2 regions of the Diaphorobacter sp. JS3051 genome follow, and region 2 is predicted to be linked to the other one. Evidence: riboswitches for the same ligand, from Rfam matches in the RefSeq annotation. Region 2 holds a riboswitch; the other holds the start of a gene.
What was found. A riboswitch is a leader RNA that binds a small molecule or an ion and turns the genes downstream of it on or off. The one in region 2 is predicted to bind thiamine pyrophosphate.

Region 1 (7,891 bases), on a different replicon from region 2:
TGGCACAGCACCAGGTCTTCAGTGCAGTAGGGCAGCACGTAGAAGCCTTCGCGGACCAGTTGCTCGGCTGCCTGCACCAGGTTCAGCGTATCGGGCTGCAGCGTATAGTCGTCGCCGATCAGTTCCAGCTTGATCCAGGGGGTGTCGAAGACTTCACGCGCCATATGGGCGGTGGTGATGGCTTCCTGCAGGCTATGGCAGCCGGCGGTGTTGGGTAGCACTGGCACCTGCAGGCGCTTGAGCAGTTCCCAGAAGCTGCTGCCGGATTCGGCCGGGTTGCTGCCCTGGCGGCGCAGCGATGCGGTGAGCATCGCGGGCCGCGCGCGCTGCACGGCGGCCTCCAGCACGGCGGGAGACGGGTAGCGTGCGGTGCCCAGCAGCAGGCGGCTCTGGAACGCCTGGCCGTAGAGCACCAGCGTGTCGGGGGAAGAGGTAGGACTGTTCATGGGTGAAAAAAGGCTCAACCGCCGGTGACCGGCGCAATGATTTCGATCTGGTCGCCGGACTGCAGGGCGTGCGCGGCATAGCGGGCACTGGGCACGAACTGCAGGTTCACGGCCACGGCAAACGGGGGCTGGGGTGCCAGGTGGGCCACGGCGTCGGCGACGGTGGCGCCATCGGGCAGTTGCACGGCGTTTTGGTTGATGAATACGTTCATGTGTGCAGCGCAGCTTCGCGGTCGAGCTGCAGCGAGAGGTCGAATTCAGGGGCGAGCTCGGATTGTCCCGTGTTCAGCACCTGCATGACCACATCGAGCATGGCCGGCGCGATCATGAAGCCGTGGCGGTACAAACCGTTGACCTCCAGCACGCGATCCTGCACTACGCGCACGGCGGGCAGGTTGTCGGGCAGGGTGGGGCGGCAGTGGGTGGAGATCTCCAGGATACGCGCCTCGGCAAAGCCCGGGTGTACGGCGTAGGCGGCGCTCAGCAGCTCCAGCGTGGAGCGCACGCTGGCGGGCGACATGTCGTCGGATTCGATCTCGGTGGCGCCGATGACGAACAGGTGGTTCTCCTTCGGTGCGATGTAGATCGGGTAGCGGGGATGCACGATGCGCGTGGGGCGCTGCAGCGTCACGTCGGGCGCGTGCAGGCGTACCACCTCGCCGCGCAGCCCGCGCAGTTGCGGCCATTGCGCACGCGCGCCCAGGCCCCGGCAGTCCAGCACCCAGTCGGGCTGGCCGGCCTGGCCGGGAGTGAAGTCGGCCGGCTGGCGCGCGCTGCCCCAATGCGTGACCACGCCCAACTGGTCCATGGTGGCGGCCAGCGCGGCCAGGGCCTGGCGGTTGTCCAACTGGCCCTCGCCGGGCAGGTACAGGCCCTGGTGGAAGCGCTGTGCGGCCGTGGGTTCCAGGGCGGCCACGCCGGCGCTGTCCAGCGCCTGCATGCGCGGCAGCCCGGGCACCAGGCCTTGCGTCTGCTCGAACTTCAGGCGCATGCGCGCGGCTTCGGGCGCGTCCTGGCGGTGCCACAGGATCAGCGTGCCGTCATGTTGGAAGTACACCGGAGCGGCCAGCGGTGCCAGCAGCTCGGGCCAGCGCGCCAGCGAGTGCACGCCCATGCGCACCACGCCGGGCTCGGCCACGATGGATTCGGCCAGGGGGGCCACCATGGCGGCGGCCACGTAGGCTGCGGCGCCTTCGGCGACACGGGTGCCGGCCTCGTGCACCTCAACGGCGTGGCCCTGGCGGGCGAGTTCGACGGCCAGCAGGCGGCCCATGAGGCCCGCGCCCAGGATGGTGACGCGGGAGGAGGAGCGAAGGGTGGGGAAAGTGTGCATCGTGTCCGTGATGAAAGGCCAGGCCAAACAACCAAAGGACAAAACGGGAGCGCGCGGCGCGCCGATGCTGTTGAAACTCCCCACGCCAGCATGACCTGGATCGGGTGCTTAGGGTATTTCTCAGTCGCCTGCCGCTTTCGTCAACACGTTCTTAGTGCGGCGGGGACACCCCTGTTTCGTCCGTGGCCGGCATTACAGCACAGGGGTGGTGCCCCTGTTGTTGACGTGGCGCAGGCTCTGGCGTTGCCGCGGCTGCGTTGAATGCGCTGCGGCTTGGCCGATAATTTTTGCCATGAACCAAGAGACACAGACGCCCGGCGGTGGCCGGCGCTATGCGCGCGTGTTGACCATCGCGGGCTCCGACAGCGGCGGCGGCGCGGGCATACAGGCCGACCTGAAGACCTTCAGCGCCCTGGGCTGCTACGGCATGACCGCGATCACCGCCATCACCGCGCAGAACACGCGCGGCGTGACGGGCATCCACGGCATTCCGCCCGAGATGCTGCGCGCACAGATCGACGCCGTGGTCGAGGACATCGGCGTGGATGCGGTGAAGATCGGCATGCTGCATTCGCCCGAGGTGGTGCAGGTGGTGGCCGACGCGATTCTTCGCCATGGCTTGCCCAACGTGGTGCTGGACCCGGTGATGGTCGCCACCAGCGGCGACCGGCTGATTGCCGAGGAGACCGTGGGCACGCTGGTGCGCGCGCTGTTCCCGCTGGCCGCCGTGGTCACCCCCAACCTGGACGAGGCCGGCTGGCTGCTGGGCCGCGCCATTGCCGACGAAAGCGCGCTGGACGCGGCCGCCACCGACTTGCTGGCGCTGGGCGCGCGCGCGGTGCTGCTCAAGGGCGGGCATCTGCCGGGCGACCGGGTGGTGGATGTGCTGGCCCTGCCTGGCGACGAGCGCCACCGCCTGGAAGCTGCGCGCATCGTCACGCACAACGGCCACGGCACAGGCTGCACCTTGTCGTCGGCGATCGCTGCGCACCTCGCATTGGGCCAGCCGCTGGCGCAGGCGGTGCGGTTGGCCCGCCAGTACATTCTGGGCGCGATCGCTGCGGGGGCCGATGTGCGCACCGGCCACGGCCACGGGCCGCTCAACCATGGCTATGCGCCGGTGGCGCAGCGTGTGATCGAGTAACGGGCGGCTGAGGGAGCGCCGGGCACCGCGCGCGCACAGGCCCACACCGCCGCGGCACCCGAAATATCACCAGCCCCAGGTCAGGCGCCGGGCCACCCAGCCCTTTTGCCCGTCTTCGCGCTGCACCCGGGCCCAGCTGCCCGACTGGCCCAGGCTGCGCACCACCTCATGCTGCTGCAGCTTGCCCACGGTCTTGTGCTGCTGGCCGGGGCCGGCGCGCAGGTTGGCGACGCGTGCCGTCACCACGCGGTGCGGCGTCTTGCTGGTCAGCGGCGCGTACACCCAGCCGAGCGGCTCCTCGAAGTCCCGCACTTGGAGCCACCGGCCCTTGCGCTGCTGCACCTGCAGCGGATAGCCCCGGCCCAGCTCCCACAGCGTCGCCGAGCGGGTGCTGGGCTTCTCGCGTACGTTGACCGCATTGCCCTTGATGCTGACGAAATCGCGCGCCTGCACGCCGGCGGGCATGAGCAGGGGCAGGGCCAGCGTGGCGGCGGCCAGGGCTTTGGACAGGATGCGATGCGGCAGGGGCAGTGCGAAGGGCACGGGGTGATCTCCTTGGAGTTGGAACTGAGGGATGACAACCCCCAGGTGGAGGGCCGCCCGCGTGCGAAGTTCCGGCCGTTTCAGGCGCGAACCGATGGCCGAAACGTCAATTGCTATGAAAAATATAGCTGCCAGCGCACTATACAAGCCATTCTGAGACAGTTTTCTATTTGGAAACAAGGCAGAACGCGCGCTGCAAGCTCCTGCTTCAATAGCGCCCCGCGCATGCCGCAGGGCGCGCCGCGCCGTCGCCGCAGGTCAGCGGGCCGGGGCGACCCCCAGCCGGGCCTGCAGCCGTTCGCTGCTGGTGGTGTATTCCAGGGGCAGCTTGTGGCCCGCCTGCCGTTCAGCCTCGGCGAAGGCGGCGAGGGTGGCTTCGTGGAAGCCGCACAGGATCAGCTTGCGCTTGCCGGGGTAGGTGGTGATGTCGCCGACGGCGTAGATGCCGGGGACGCTGGTGGCGAAAGTGGCCGTGTCCACGGTCAGCTGCTTGCGGTCCATCGCCAGGCCCCAGTCGGCAATGGGCCCCAGGCGGGGAGAGATGCCCAGGTAGGCCAGCAACAGGTCCAGCGGCTGGCGCTGTGGCTCGCCTTGCGGGTCCAGCAGGGCCAGCGCCTGCAGGGTGCCGTCGGGCGCGGTCTCCACGCCCGTGATCTGGCCGATCACGACCTGGATGCGGCCCGCCTCGCGCAGTGCCTGCAGTTGCGCCAGCAGCGCGGGCGCGGCCTGGAAGGCATCGCGCCGGTGCAGCAGCAGCACCTGCGCGGCAGCGTCCACGCAGTCCAGCGCCGCCTGCACGGCCGCCTCGTCGCCGCCATGTACCACCACGCGCTTGCCGGTCGCGGCACGGGTGGCCGTGGCGGCGTCAGGGTGGTAGAGCAACTGGCCGGGGGCCAGCGCCTCCACCCCCTCGGCCTTGATGGCGCGCGGCACGAAGGCGCCCACGCCCGCGGCAATGAAGATGCTGCGCGCCAGCAGCGCGGTGCCGGCGGTGGTGGTGAGCAGAATACGTCCGTCGGCCTGCGCGGCCAGCGCGTGGACCTGCTGGCCCAGGTGCAGCGTGGGGGCGAAAGGGGCGATCTGCCGCTGCAGCAGTTCCACGAGCCCCAGGCCCGTGCACACCGGGATGCCGGGAATGTCGTAGATGGGTTTGTCGGGATACAGCTCGGCGCACTGGCCACCCACAAGGGGCAGCGCATCAACCAGGTGCGCCGCGATGCCCTGCAGCCCGAGCTGGAAGACCTGGAACAGCCCCACCGGCCCGGCGCCGATCACCACGGCGTCCGCGGCCTGGGGCGTCGGGCTGCTGGGGGATGGGTGCATGCGGGGCGTGGCGGGAGCGCGGGAGTCAGCGCTCCAGCTGGTCCAGCTTGCCGGGCTTGCCGTTCCAGTCGTCAGCGTCGGGCAGCGCTGCCTTGCGCTTGGTGATGCTCTTGAACTTGGGCGTCAGCTCGGCGTTGATCTTGATGAAGGCCAGCTGGTCGCTGGGCAGGTCTTCCTCGGCAAAGATGGCGTTGGCCGGGCATTCAGGGATGCACACGGCGCAGTCGATGCACTCGTCGGGGTCGATCACGAGGAAGTTGGGGCCTTCGCGGAAGCAGTCCACGGGGCACACATCCACGCAATCGGTGTATTTGCACTTGATGCAGTTTTCGGTGACGACGTGAGTCATGAGTAGTTGTGTTCTGGTATGGGGTTAGCCCGCGATTTTAGGCCGACCGCCGCCTCAGCAGGCCAGCCAACCATGCCTGAGGCGCGGAAACCTTAACGTTGATCAAGCTTTTGGGGCCGGTGCGTTCACCAGCACGGCGCCCGCCGTCTTGTGGCTGGCGGTGTCGACCAGGATGAGCGAACCGAGCACGCGGCTGCGCGCGAACGGCGCCGCGGGCAGGGGTTCCTGCAGCAGCAGCTCCACATGGCCGATGGCATTGGGCTCCAGCTGGGTGGCGTCTTCCTCGGCCAGGGTGTTGATGTCCAGACGGTGGACCACGCGGCGCACCTTGACCTTGACCCAGCGGTGGCCGTGCAGCGCCCAGTACACGCGGCCCGCCAGCAGCGGCTCGTCGTCCATCCACGCGACGGTGGCGGTGATCTCGCGCTGGCCGGGCCATGCGGGCACGGCGGCGGGGGTGTCGAAGTCGTCCTCGGCCGCGGCAGCGGGTGCGGGCGCAGCCACGATCCAGTCGCCGCGCGAGACGTCCACCTCGCGGTCGAGGGTGATGCCCGCGCTCTGGCCCGCGGCCACGCCGGTGGCGCGGCGCGCATGGTCCAAGACCTGCGCCACCTGCGCCAGCTGTCCGCTGGGGAAGATGGCGACCTGCGCACCCGGCTGCACGCGGCCCGTGCCCACCCGGCCCCAGAACACGCGGCGCCCCTGCGAGGTGTCGGACGAGGAAGAAAATTTCTCCACCCACTGCACCGGGAAGGCCAGGGGCAGGCCGGCGTCGGGCGGGGTGTTGGGCAGCCGCTCCAGGATCTGCAGCAGGCTCGGGCCCGCGTAGTCGCACCAGCCGGGCTTGGCCTCTACCACGTTCCAGCCCTTGAGCGCCGACACCGGCACCACGCCCGCCACCGCGATGCCCGCGTGCCGGGCGAACTGCTCCAGCGCGGCACGGATGTGACGGTAGGCGAGCTGTGGGTCGGCCACGGCGTCGAGCTTGTTCACGGCAAACACCAGCGAATGCACACGCAGCAGGTGCACCAGCAGGCTGTGGCGGCGCGTTTGCGGCAGCAGCGTGAGTTGCGGGTTCTGCCAATCAAGCTTGGTGGCGTCCACCAGCACCACGGCGGCGTCGGCCTGGGAGGCGGCGGTGACCATGTTGCGCGTGTACTGCTCGTGGCCGGGCGCGTCGCCGATGATGAACTTGCGCGCCTCGGTGGCGAAGTAGCGGTAGGCCACGTCGATGGTGATGCCCTGCTCGCGCTCGGCACTGAGGCCGTCGGTCAGCAGCGCCAGGTCGGTCTCTCCGCCGCGCTGCACGCCGGCCAGGTGGTCCTGCAGCACGGCGCGGCTGTCCACCAGCAGGCGGCCGATCAGCGTGCTCTTGCCATCGTCCACGCTGCCGCAGGTGATGAAGCGCAGCGCGGAAATGTGATCATTTGTGCCGCTAGCGCTTTCTGGTTGTGCGCTGGAAGCTATTGAATTGATAGTGGCGGTGGTCATCAGAAATACCCGTCTTTCTTGCGCTTTTCCATCGAGGCGTCGCTGGTCTTGTCGTCCATGCGCGTGGCGCCGCGCTCGCTGACCTCGGCGGCCAGGGTCTCGATCACGATTTCGCCTGCCGTGGCGGCCAGGCTTTCTACCGGGCAGGTGCAGGTGATGTCGCCCACGGTGCGAAAGCGCACGGTGCGCGTCTGCACCGCTTCGCCGTCCTTCGGGGGCGTGAGCGGCGTGACGGGCACCAGCAGGCCGCGGCGCTCCACCACTTCGCGCGGGTGGGCGTAGTACAGCGATGGCAGGGCGACCTGCTCGCGCTCGATGTACTGCCACACGTCCAGCTCGGTCCAGTTGCTGATGGGGAACACGCGGAAATGCTCGCCGGGGGCCAGGCGGGTGTTGAACAGCGTCCACAGTTCGGGGCGCTGCGCCTTGGGCTGCCACTGGCCGAAGCTGTCGCGGTGGCTGAAGATGCGCTCCTTGGCGCGCGCCTTCTCCTCGTCCCGGCGCGCACCGCCGATCAAGGCGTCGAAACGGAACTCCTCAATCGCTTCGAGCAGCGTGACGGACTGGTGCACGTTGCGCGATTCGCCGGGGTGGGCCAGGCGCACGGTGCCGCGCGCCATCGAATCCTCGACGCTGCGCACGATGAGTTCGGCGCCCAGTTCCTTTGCGCGGAAGTCGCGGAAGTCGGTCACCTCGGGGAAGTTGTGCCCCGTGTCGATCATCAGCAGCGGGTAGGGAATGCGGCCCGCGCCGAAGGCCTTCTCTGCGCACTTGAGCATGACCAGCGAGTCCTTGCCGCCCGAGAACAGCAGGGCGGGGCGCTCGAAGGCCGCGGCCACCTCGCGCAGGATGAAGATGGTTTCTTCTTCCAGCGCGTCCAGGTGGCGGTTGCTGAGCTGGTTGAGCACTTGGGAGTCAACACGGGCGTTCATTCGATGTTCCAGTCAAATCTGGCTCCAGCGCTTGTGGGGCAAGCGCAGGCAGCTATCGTTTTTAGTGGGCCAGGTGCAGGCCGCATTCGCGGTTGTCTTCGCCCTTGGTGGGGTCCACGTAGTCAAAGTTGTTGGGCAGGCCGTGCTGCTGGCAGTACTCGTGCAGCTGTTTGGACGACCAGTGCAATAGCGGCGCGACCTTGATCAGGCCGTCGGGGTTGATGCTCACGGGCTCCATCTGCGCGCGCACGGCGGTGTCGGTCGCGCGCAGCGCGGTGAACCACACCCGGGGTGCCGTTTCGCGCAGGGCGCGGGCGAAGGGTTCGAGCT
Region 2 (7,891 bases):
GTCCGCGGCCGCCACCGAGAATTTGCGCGGCCAGGCCCATGAGCTGGCGGCGCAGGTCAGCCGCTTCCGCCTGCCGGGTGAACTGGCGCACGCACTGCCGTCGCCCATGCCCACCCGGCTGCTGGCCGCGGCCTGATACGGTCACTTGGAGCCGGCCGGGCATGACAGGCCGGCGGCTTTGCGTGGGTCAGTCGGCGCGGTGGATGGGCACGTAGAGCTCGCCGCCCGTGCGGTTGAACTCCTCGGCCTTGGACTGCAGGCCCTGTTGGGCGAATTCGCGCACTTCCTGCGTGATCTTCATCGAGCAGAACTTCGGCCCGCACATGGAGCAGAAGTGCGCCACCTTGGCGCTGTCCTTGGGCAGGGTCTCGTCGTGGTATTCCTTGGCCGTATCGGGGTCCAGGCCCAGGTTGAACTGGTCCTGCCAGCGGAAGTCGAACCGCGCCTGGCTCAGCGCGTCGTCGCGCGCACGGGCACCCGGATGCCCCTTGGCGACGTCTGCCGCGTGGGCCGCGATCTTGTAGGCAATGATGCCCTGCTTCACGTCGTCACGGTCGGGCAGGCCCAGGTGCTCCTTGGGCGTCACGTAGCACAGCATGGCCGTGCCCATCCAGCCGATCATGGCGGCACCGATGGCGCTGGCGATGTGGTCGTAGCCGGGGGCGATGTCGATGGTCAGCGGGCCCAGGGTGTAGAACGGCGCCTCGTGGCAGGTCTTGAGCTGCTCCGTCATGTTGGCCTGGATCATGTGCATGGGCACGTGGCCGGGGCCTTCGATCATGGTCTGCACGTCGTGCTTCCAGGCAATCTGCGTCAGCTCGCCCAGCGTGTGCAGCTCGGCAAACTGGGCTTCGTCGTTGGCGTCCGAGGCGCAGCCGGGGCGCAGGCCATCACCCAGGCTGAACGACACATCGTACGCCTTCATGATGTCGCAAATGTCCTCGAAGTGCGTGTAGAGGAAGCTCTCCTTGTGGTGCGCCATGCACCACTTGGCCATGATGGAGCCGCCACGGGACACGATGCCCGTGCGGCGCGCGGCGGTGAGCTGGATGTAGGCCAGGCGCACGCCCGCGTGGATGGTGAAATAGTCCACGCCCTGCTCGGCCTGCTCGATCAGCGTGTCGCGGAAGATCTCCCAGGTCAGGTCCTCGGCAATGCCACCGACCTTTTCCAGCGCCTGGTAGATAGGCACCGTGCCGATGGGCACCGGCGAGTTGCGCACGATCCAGTCGCGCGTGGTGTGGATGTTCTTGCCGGTGGACAGGTCCATCACGTTGTCGGCGCCCCAGCGGATGGCCCAGACGAGCTTCTCCACCTCTTCCTCGATGCTCGACGTGACGGCCGAGTTGCCGATGTTGGCGTTGATCTTCACCTTGAAGTTGCGCCCGATGGCCATGGGCTCCACTTCGGGGTGGTTGATGTTGGCGGGAATGATGGCGCGGCCACGGGCGACCTCATCGCGCACGAACTCGGGCGTGATGATTTTCGGGATGCTCGCACCCAGTGGGTTGCCGGCCAGGCGCTGCTCGCGCGCGGTGTCCTGCATGTATTGCTGCATCCACTCACGGCGACCGTTCTCGCGCAAGGCCACGTATTCCATCTCGGGAGTGACGATGCCCTTCTTCGCGTAGTGCATCTGCGTGACGTTGGCGCCGCTGCTGGCGCGCAGCGGCTGGCGCTGCAGCGCCGCAGCCTCGGCGCGCAGCTGGGCCAGGCGGTCGCCATCCTCGGCCTTCTGGCCGTCGTCCAGCGCCTTGCGCACGCGACCCTCATAGCCCTCGGTGTCGCCGCGCGCGGCAATCCATTTGCCCCGCACGCTCGCCAGGCCCTTGCGCACGTCGATCTGCACGGCAGGATCGGTATAGGGGCCGGACGTGTCGTACACGCTCACCACTTCGCCGTTGGTGAGCTGAATGTCGCGCACCGGCACGCGCAGCCCGGGCTGGCTGCCGGCGAGGTAGGACTTGGTGGAAGCGGGAAAGGGTTCGCGCGTGAGCGCAAGCAGGCTGGCGAACTTGTCGGGGGCATTCATGGCGGGCAGCTCCTTCATCGGCGGGATGGATGGAATTGCTCCGCTATCGATCGGATGGACGGACGGAGCGCGACCCTTCTTGCGGGTGTACCCGTTTCCCCCTATCCGACTGCAGCTCTTCTTACGCTGGCATGAACCAGATCAAGTTCGCGGTTCCGGCGGTCATGGTCCGCCATCTCAGCACGCCGTTACGTGCACCCCGGAGCGGGGCCGAGTATAGGCGACTTGACCGCCAGCAAGGTGCCTTACAGCAGACGCTCGAGGATCAGCACCAGGAAGAACATGGACGCCGCGATCACGGTCCATTTGACGATGACCAGTCCAAAACGCTTGTAGCGCTGCTGTCCCGTAGCGGCAAAAAAGGCAAACGACACGCCGGCAGCCAGCAGCAGCAGAAGGACAGCCCATCGGAAGATCAACATGCACGCGTCCCCCGTCCATTACCAGGCACGCACCGGCTGTGTGAAACCTGCGGGCGCCTGGCGCTCATTCTCGAAGGTCACGATCTCCCACGCATCCTCGTGGGCCAGCAGTTCGCGCAACAGCAGGTTGTTCATGGCGTGGCCCGAGCGGAAGGCGCTATAGGCCGCCAGCAGCGGCTTGCCAACGAGGTACAGGTCACCCATGGCATCGAGGATCTTGTGGCGGGCGAACTCGGCGTCGTAGCGCAGACCATCGGCGTTGAGCACCTTGTAGTCGTCCATGACGATGGCGTTGTCCAGCCCGCCACCCAGCGCCAGGCCGCTGGAGCGCAGCATCTCCACGTCCTTCGTGAAGCCGAAGGTGCGGGCGCGCGCAATGTCGCGCGCGTAGTTGCCTTCGCCCAGATCGAACTCCGCGCTCTGCCCGGTGGAGTCCACGGCGGGGTGGGCGAAGTCGATGTCGAAGCGCAGCTTGAAGCCATGGTAGGGCTCCAGCCGCGCCCACTTGAGCTGCTGGCCCGTGCCTTCACGCACTTCCACGGGGCGCTTGACCCGTATGAAGCGCTTGGGCGCGTTCTGCAACTCCACCCCCGCGCTTTGCAGCAGGAACACGAAGGAAGCGGACGATCCGTCGAGGATCGGCACCTCCTCCGCCGTGATGTCGATGTAGATGTTGTCCAGCCCCAGCCCTGCGCAGGCCGACATGAGGTGCTCCACGGTATGCACCTTCGCACCGCCGGCGCCAATGGTCGAGGCCATGCGCGTATCCACGACGGCCGTGGCGGTAATGGGAATGTCCACCGGCTCCGGCAGATCCACGCGGCGGAACACGATCCCCGTGTCCGGCTGTGCCGGGCGCAACGTCAACTCGACCCGCTGGCCGCTGTGCAGGCCTACGCCCACGGCGCGGGTCAGGGTCTTGATGGTGCGTTGCTGAAGCATCCGCCGATTCTAGGCCGCCAGACACGGGCCGGCTGTACCCCTTTTCTATGACGTTGATAGCAGCGAAACGTTCTGCCGCCTGCGCTGCGCGTCGATCTGCAGAAGCGCTGACATACGGACAACGAGCGCGTCGCCGAACAAAATTGGAACAAATGCGGTAATTATGTTAATAAATGTTTACAAAACTCGCCATTTTGGCGAATTTCGGAGAAAGCCCCCCATGACCAAGCTCAGCCTCAAGATGAAGATTCTTGCCATGCTGGGAACGGCGCTGCTCGCGCTGATCGTGATGTCGACCCTGTCGTTGCTGCAGGAGCGCAAGCTCATCATCGACGCCCGCAAGGAAACCCTGACCACCGCCGTGCAGACGGCGCACAGCATCGTCGCCGCTTACAAGGAAGCGGCCGACAAGGGCGCGATGAGCGTAGAGGACGCGCAGAAGGCCGCCAAGGAATCCCTGCGCCTGTCGCGCTACGGCGGTGCGGAAGGCAAGACCGAGTATTTCTACATCTGGACCATGGACAGCCGCGGCGTGATGCACCCCATCAAGCCCGAGTGGGAAGGCCAGGACATGGCCGGCAAGCTCAAGGACGGCGATGGCAACGACCTGCTCAAACAGATCACGGACGCACTGCAGCGCAGCAAGGATGGCAAGGCGTATGTCTCTGCCAGGTTCATGCGCCCTGGCGAGCAGACGCTCGCACCCAAGCTGCAGTACGCCGTGCGCATCGATGGATGGAACTGGATGGTGGGCTCCGGCCTGTACACCGACGATATCAATGCCGCAGTGCGCCAGGCGCTGCTGACCGACCTGCTTGTGGTCGCGCTCGTCACCCTTGCCGTGGGAGTGGTCGGTTTTGCGGTGTTCCGCTCGGTGGTGCGCCAGATCGGCGGCGAACCTGCCCACGCCATGAGCGTCATGTCGGAAGTCGCGCAGGGCCATCTGGACACCGCCATCCCTCCCGCGCCCGCAGGATCGCTGATGGATGGGCTGTCGCAGATGGTGGCCTCGCTGCGCCGCCTCGTGGTTGAGGTGCGCAGCGCCTCAGACAGCATTGCCACCGCGGCCAGCGAGATCGCGCAGGGCAACAACGACCTGGCCCATCGCACCGAGGACACGGCCAGCAACCTGCAGGCCACGGCCAGCAGCATGGAAGGGGTCTCCTCGTTTTCAGTGCAATAAGTGACGGTACGAAAAGCTAGCACTGGCGCGGAGGTGGTGTTGGTAGATCGTTGATTTCATTGACTTTCCTGTTCACTTTCAAATCTGCGATTCGTGGCGTCAAACCGTGGTCGGTTTCATCCATTGGTGCCAGTTATCGATGCATTTGGCCGCGAAGGCAGGATTTGGTCAGCATAGCGGTCAACCGGGAAGCGAAACACACCCCGCAAGTTGATGCTCTCCAGCCTGGTGGGCGCAATCTTCCCGATCAGTTCCGGTGGAATGACCTGGCGGCGGTTCGACCAGCGATCCAGGACCGCCTGCATCTGGTATCTGTCCGCTCTTCCCCGTTCTTGCTGAACTCGTAGCCACCAGGCATCGTCGAGCCTTCCATCCAACAGGAGAACGACGATGCAGCAAGATCTTCCGGCAGCTGGTGACTCGCCCCGCGGCGACGCTGTCGAATCCGGCCAGGTTCGCGACGGCGCCGAGCGCGACGACGCCTTCTGGCTCGCACACGAGGATCGCCGTCTCAGTCAAGGCATGAGCGTGCGGCAGTATTGCCACGACAACGCCCTGGCTCTGTCCACCTACCGCTATCGCCTGGCCAAGCATCGCCGCTCCATCGGCACCATGCCGGCCGCGGCCGAGGCCGCGAAGGGCTCCGCCTCCTTCATCGCGATCGGCTCGCAAAGCGTGCCGTCGATTGCAAGCGACGTGGAGATCGCTCTGTGCGGGGGCATCACGCTGCGTCTGGCGGGTGCGAGCGCCGAGCGTGTGCTTGCCCGGGTGCTGGAGCGACTGGCGTGATCCTGTCCTCGGCGATCCGCGCCTACGTCTACGCCGAAGCCGTGGACATGCGCAAGTCGATCGATGCGCTCGGCCAGATCGTCGCGATGAGCATGGGCTTGAACCCGTTGTCGGGACACGTGTTCGTGTTCATCGCGCGCCGGCGCGACAAGGCCAAGCTGCTGGTGTGGGACCGTCACGGATTCTGGGTTCTGTACAAGCGCCTGGAGCGCGGCCGCTTCGCCGATCCGGCGCGCTTGGCGGGCAACGGCATCGCCATGAGCGAGCTGGTGGCCTGGCTCGACGGCATCGACCTCAGTCGCGTGAAGCGCCTGCCGGCGGTCACAGCATCGATGGTTGCATAGTAGATCGAGCGCGATGGTGTCTAGCAATTCTCGATTCTCCGAATGGCCATGCCGCGAAGTGCATGGGAAGATCATTGCCCATGTCCACCGCCTACCTCGATCGCGCCCAGTTGCCCGACGCGGTGGAGCCTTTGAAGGACCTGGTGGTGCAGCTCGCGCAGCAGCTGCAGGCGGTGCGCGAGCAGGCCGATGCCCAGATGGCCAATCTCGCCCAGCAGCTCGCTGCCTTGCGCCACCGGATGTTCGGCCGCAGCAGCGAGGTGCTGCATGTGGGCCAGACCGAACTGTGGGTCGACACGGTCGAACTGCCCGTGCCGCCCGAGACGCGCGAGCGCGTGGGCGAGCACCATCGCCGCCGCCGTGGACGCCCCGCGATCGATCCGAGCCTGCCGCGGGTGCGCGTCGAGCACGATCTGAGCGAGCAGGAGAAGGCCCAGTTCACCCGGGTCCAGCGCATCGGCGAGGAGGTCAGCGAGACGATCGAATACACGCCAGCCAAGCTGCTGGTGCTGCAGCACGCGCGGCTGAAGTACCGCTGCGAGGACGACCAGGGCAGCAGCACCGTGCGCACCGCCAGCGCCATCACCTCGCCGCTGCCCCGCAGCAATGCCGGGCCGGGCCTGCTGGCACACGTGCTGGTGGCCAAGTACCTCGATCACAACCCGCTGGCGCGCCAGGAGCGTGGCTTTGCGCGCCTGGGCTTTGCCGCCCCGCGGCAGACGCTGTGCGACTGGACGCTGGACGGCTGCGAATTGCTGGCCCGCCTGATGCCGCCGCTAAAGGCACACGTGCTGGCCAGCCCGGTGATCCTCACGGACGACACCACCCTGGCGATGCAGGCCGCACGCGGCAGCGGCGCCGGCAAGACCATCACGGCGCGGCTGTGGTGCTACCTGGCCGGCGGGCACAAACGCGATGCAGCAGGCCAGTGGCAGCCGGTGGCGCCAGCGGCGCTGTACGACTTCACCACCGACCGCTCCGGCGCGCACCCTCGGCGCATGCTCGCCGGCTGGAAGGGGTGGCTGCAGGCCGACGACTACGCCGGGTATCACAGCCTCTTCAAAGGTGGCGACGTCATCCACTCGGCATGCTGGGCCCATGCCCGCAGACGGTACATGGAGGTGGTCAAGACCGCACCGCCCGGCGCGCCGCCTGGCGTGGCCCATGAGGCCCTGCGCTTCATCGGGGAGATGTATCACATCGAGCGGGAGATCGCCGAATCCGACCCTGATCAGAAGCGGTTGCAGCGTCAGCGTCGCAGTCGCCCGCTGCTGGCCGACTTCCACCAGTGGCTGCTGGGGCACGTCGCAGCATTGCTGCCGCAATCGGCGCTTGGCAAGGCGGTGGCCTACACCCTGAGCAACTGGCCCGCGCTGACGGCGTTCCTCGATGAGGGGATGCTGGCGGTGGACAACAATGCCAGCGAGCGGGCGATGCGGCCGATCGCCCTGTCGCGAAAGAACTGGCTCTTCGCGGGCAGCGAACGCGGCGGCCACGCCGCGGCGGTGGCCCTCAGCCTGATCGAGACGGCCAAACTCAATGGCGTGGAGCCGTACGCGTACCTGAAGGACGTGTTCAGCCGCATCAACGACTGCCGCCTCAGCCAGCTGGAACAACTGCTGCCGATGCACTGGAAGCCGGCATGATGATCGAGGACCAGGAGCGTCGGCTGCTCGATGCTCTCGGGCAGGCCAGCAGCCTGCAGCTGTACCGCCTGCAGGCCATCCTGCAGCGGATGATCACCGATCCGAAACGGGTGATCGAGATCCGCCGACAACTTCACCTGGGGCAGACGGTGCGCTACTTCGAGCTGGAGAGCGGGCAGATGCGGCCGGCGCGGGTGGTCGAGATGAAGGACAAGGAGATCCTGGTGCAAGACCAGGCCACGCTGCGGCATTGGCGACTGGCCTATGCGGCGGTGGAACCGCCCGCCTGCGCAGAGACCGACATCACGCAAGGCGCCACGGCGACCATGCCGCCGCCGGCCGCGCCCAAGCCAAGTCGCGACGACTTCCAGCGCGGGCAGAAGGTGTCCTTTGAAGATAAGCACCTGCGCGCTCAAGTCGGGGTCATCACCCGGATCAACCAGCGCACCGCCAGCATCGACACGGGCGACGGTGGGCTGTGGAAAGTTTCCTTCGCGCTGCTGCGTCACGTCGTGGACGTGTGACCACGGGCG

Region 1: it holds a riboswitch for thiamine pyrophosphate, as region 2 does, so the genes downstream of both, I3K84_RS02895 (FAD-dependent oxidoreductase) here and thiC (phosphomethylpyrimidine synthase ThiC) in region 2, are expected to answer to the same signal.

The regions. Positions count from the first base shown of each region.
Region 1 is NZ_CP065406.1:603,108-610,998, forward strand. It holds gene I3K84_RS02885 (thiazole synthase) at 1-446, opposite strand, end outside; gene thiS (sulfur carrier protein ThiS) at 461-658, opposite strand; gene I3K84_RS02895 (FAD-dependent oxidoreductase) at 655-1,779, opposite strand; TPP riboswitch at 1,840-1,962, opposite strand; gene thiD (bifunctional hydroxymethylpyrimidine kinase/phosphomethylpyrimidine kinase) at 2,072-2,923, shown strand; gene I3K84_RS02905 (SH3 domain-containing protein) at 2,990-3,388, opposite strand; gene I3K84_RS02910 (NAD(P)/FAD-dependent oxidoreductase) at 3,725-4,789, opposite strand; gene fdxA (ferredoxin FdxA) at 4,815-5,138, opposite strand; gene I3K84_RS02920 (sulfate adenylyltransferase subunit 1) at 5,241-6,629, opposite strand; gene cysD (sulfate adenylyltransferase subunit CysD) at 6,629-7,561, opposite strand; gene I3K84_RS02930 (phosphoadenosine phosphosulfate reductase family protein) at 7,623-7,891, opposite strand, start outside.
Region 2 is NZ_CP065409.1:52,097-59,987, reverse strand. It holds gene I3K84_RS21975 (hypothetical protein) at 1-136, shown strand, start outside; gene thiC (phosphomethylpyrimidine synthase ThiC) at 188-2,032, opposite strand; TPP riboswitch at 2,134-2,244, opposite strand; gene I3K84_RS21965 (hypothetical protein) at 2,278-2,454, opposite strand; gene lpxC (UDP-3-O-acyl-N-acetylglucosamine deacetylase) at 2,473-3,396, opposite strand; gene I3K84_RS21955 (cache domain-containing protein) at 3,617-4,579, shown strand; partial or broken gene I3K84_RS22620 (hypothetical protein) at 4,696-4,887, opposite strand; gene I3K84_RS21950 (hypothetical protein) at 4,970-5,368, shown strand; gene tnpB (IS66 family insertion sequence element accessory protein TnpB) at 5,365-5,712, shown strand; gene I3K84_RS21940 (IS66 family transposase) at 5,793-7,358, shown strand; gene I3K84_RS21935 (hypothetical protein) at 7,355-7,882, shown strand.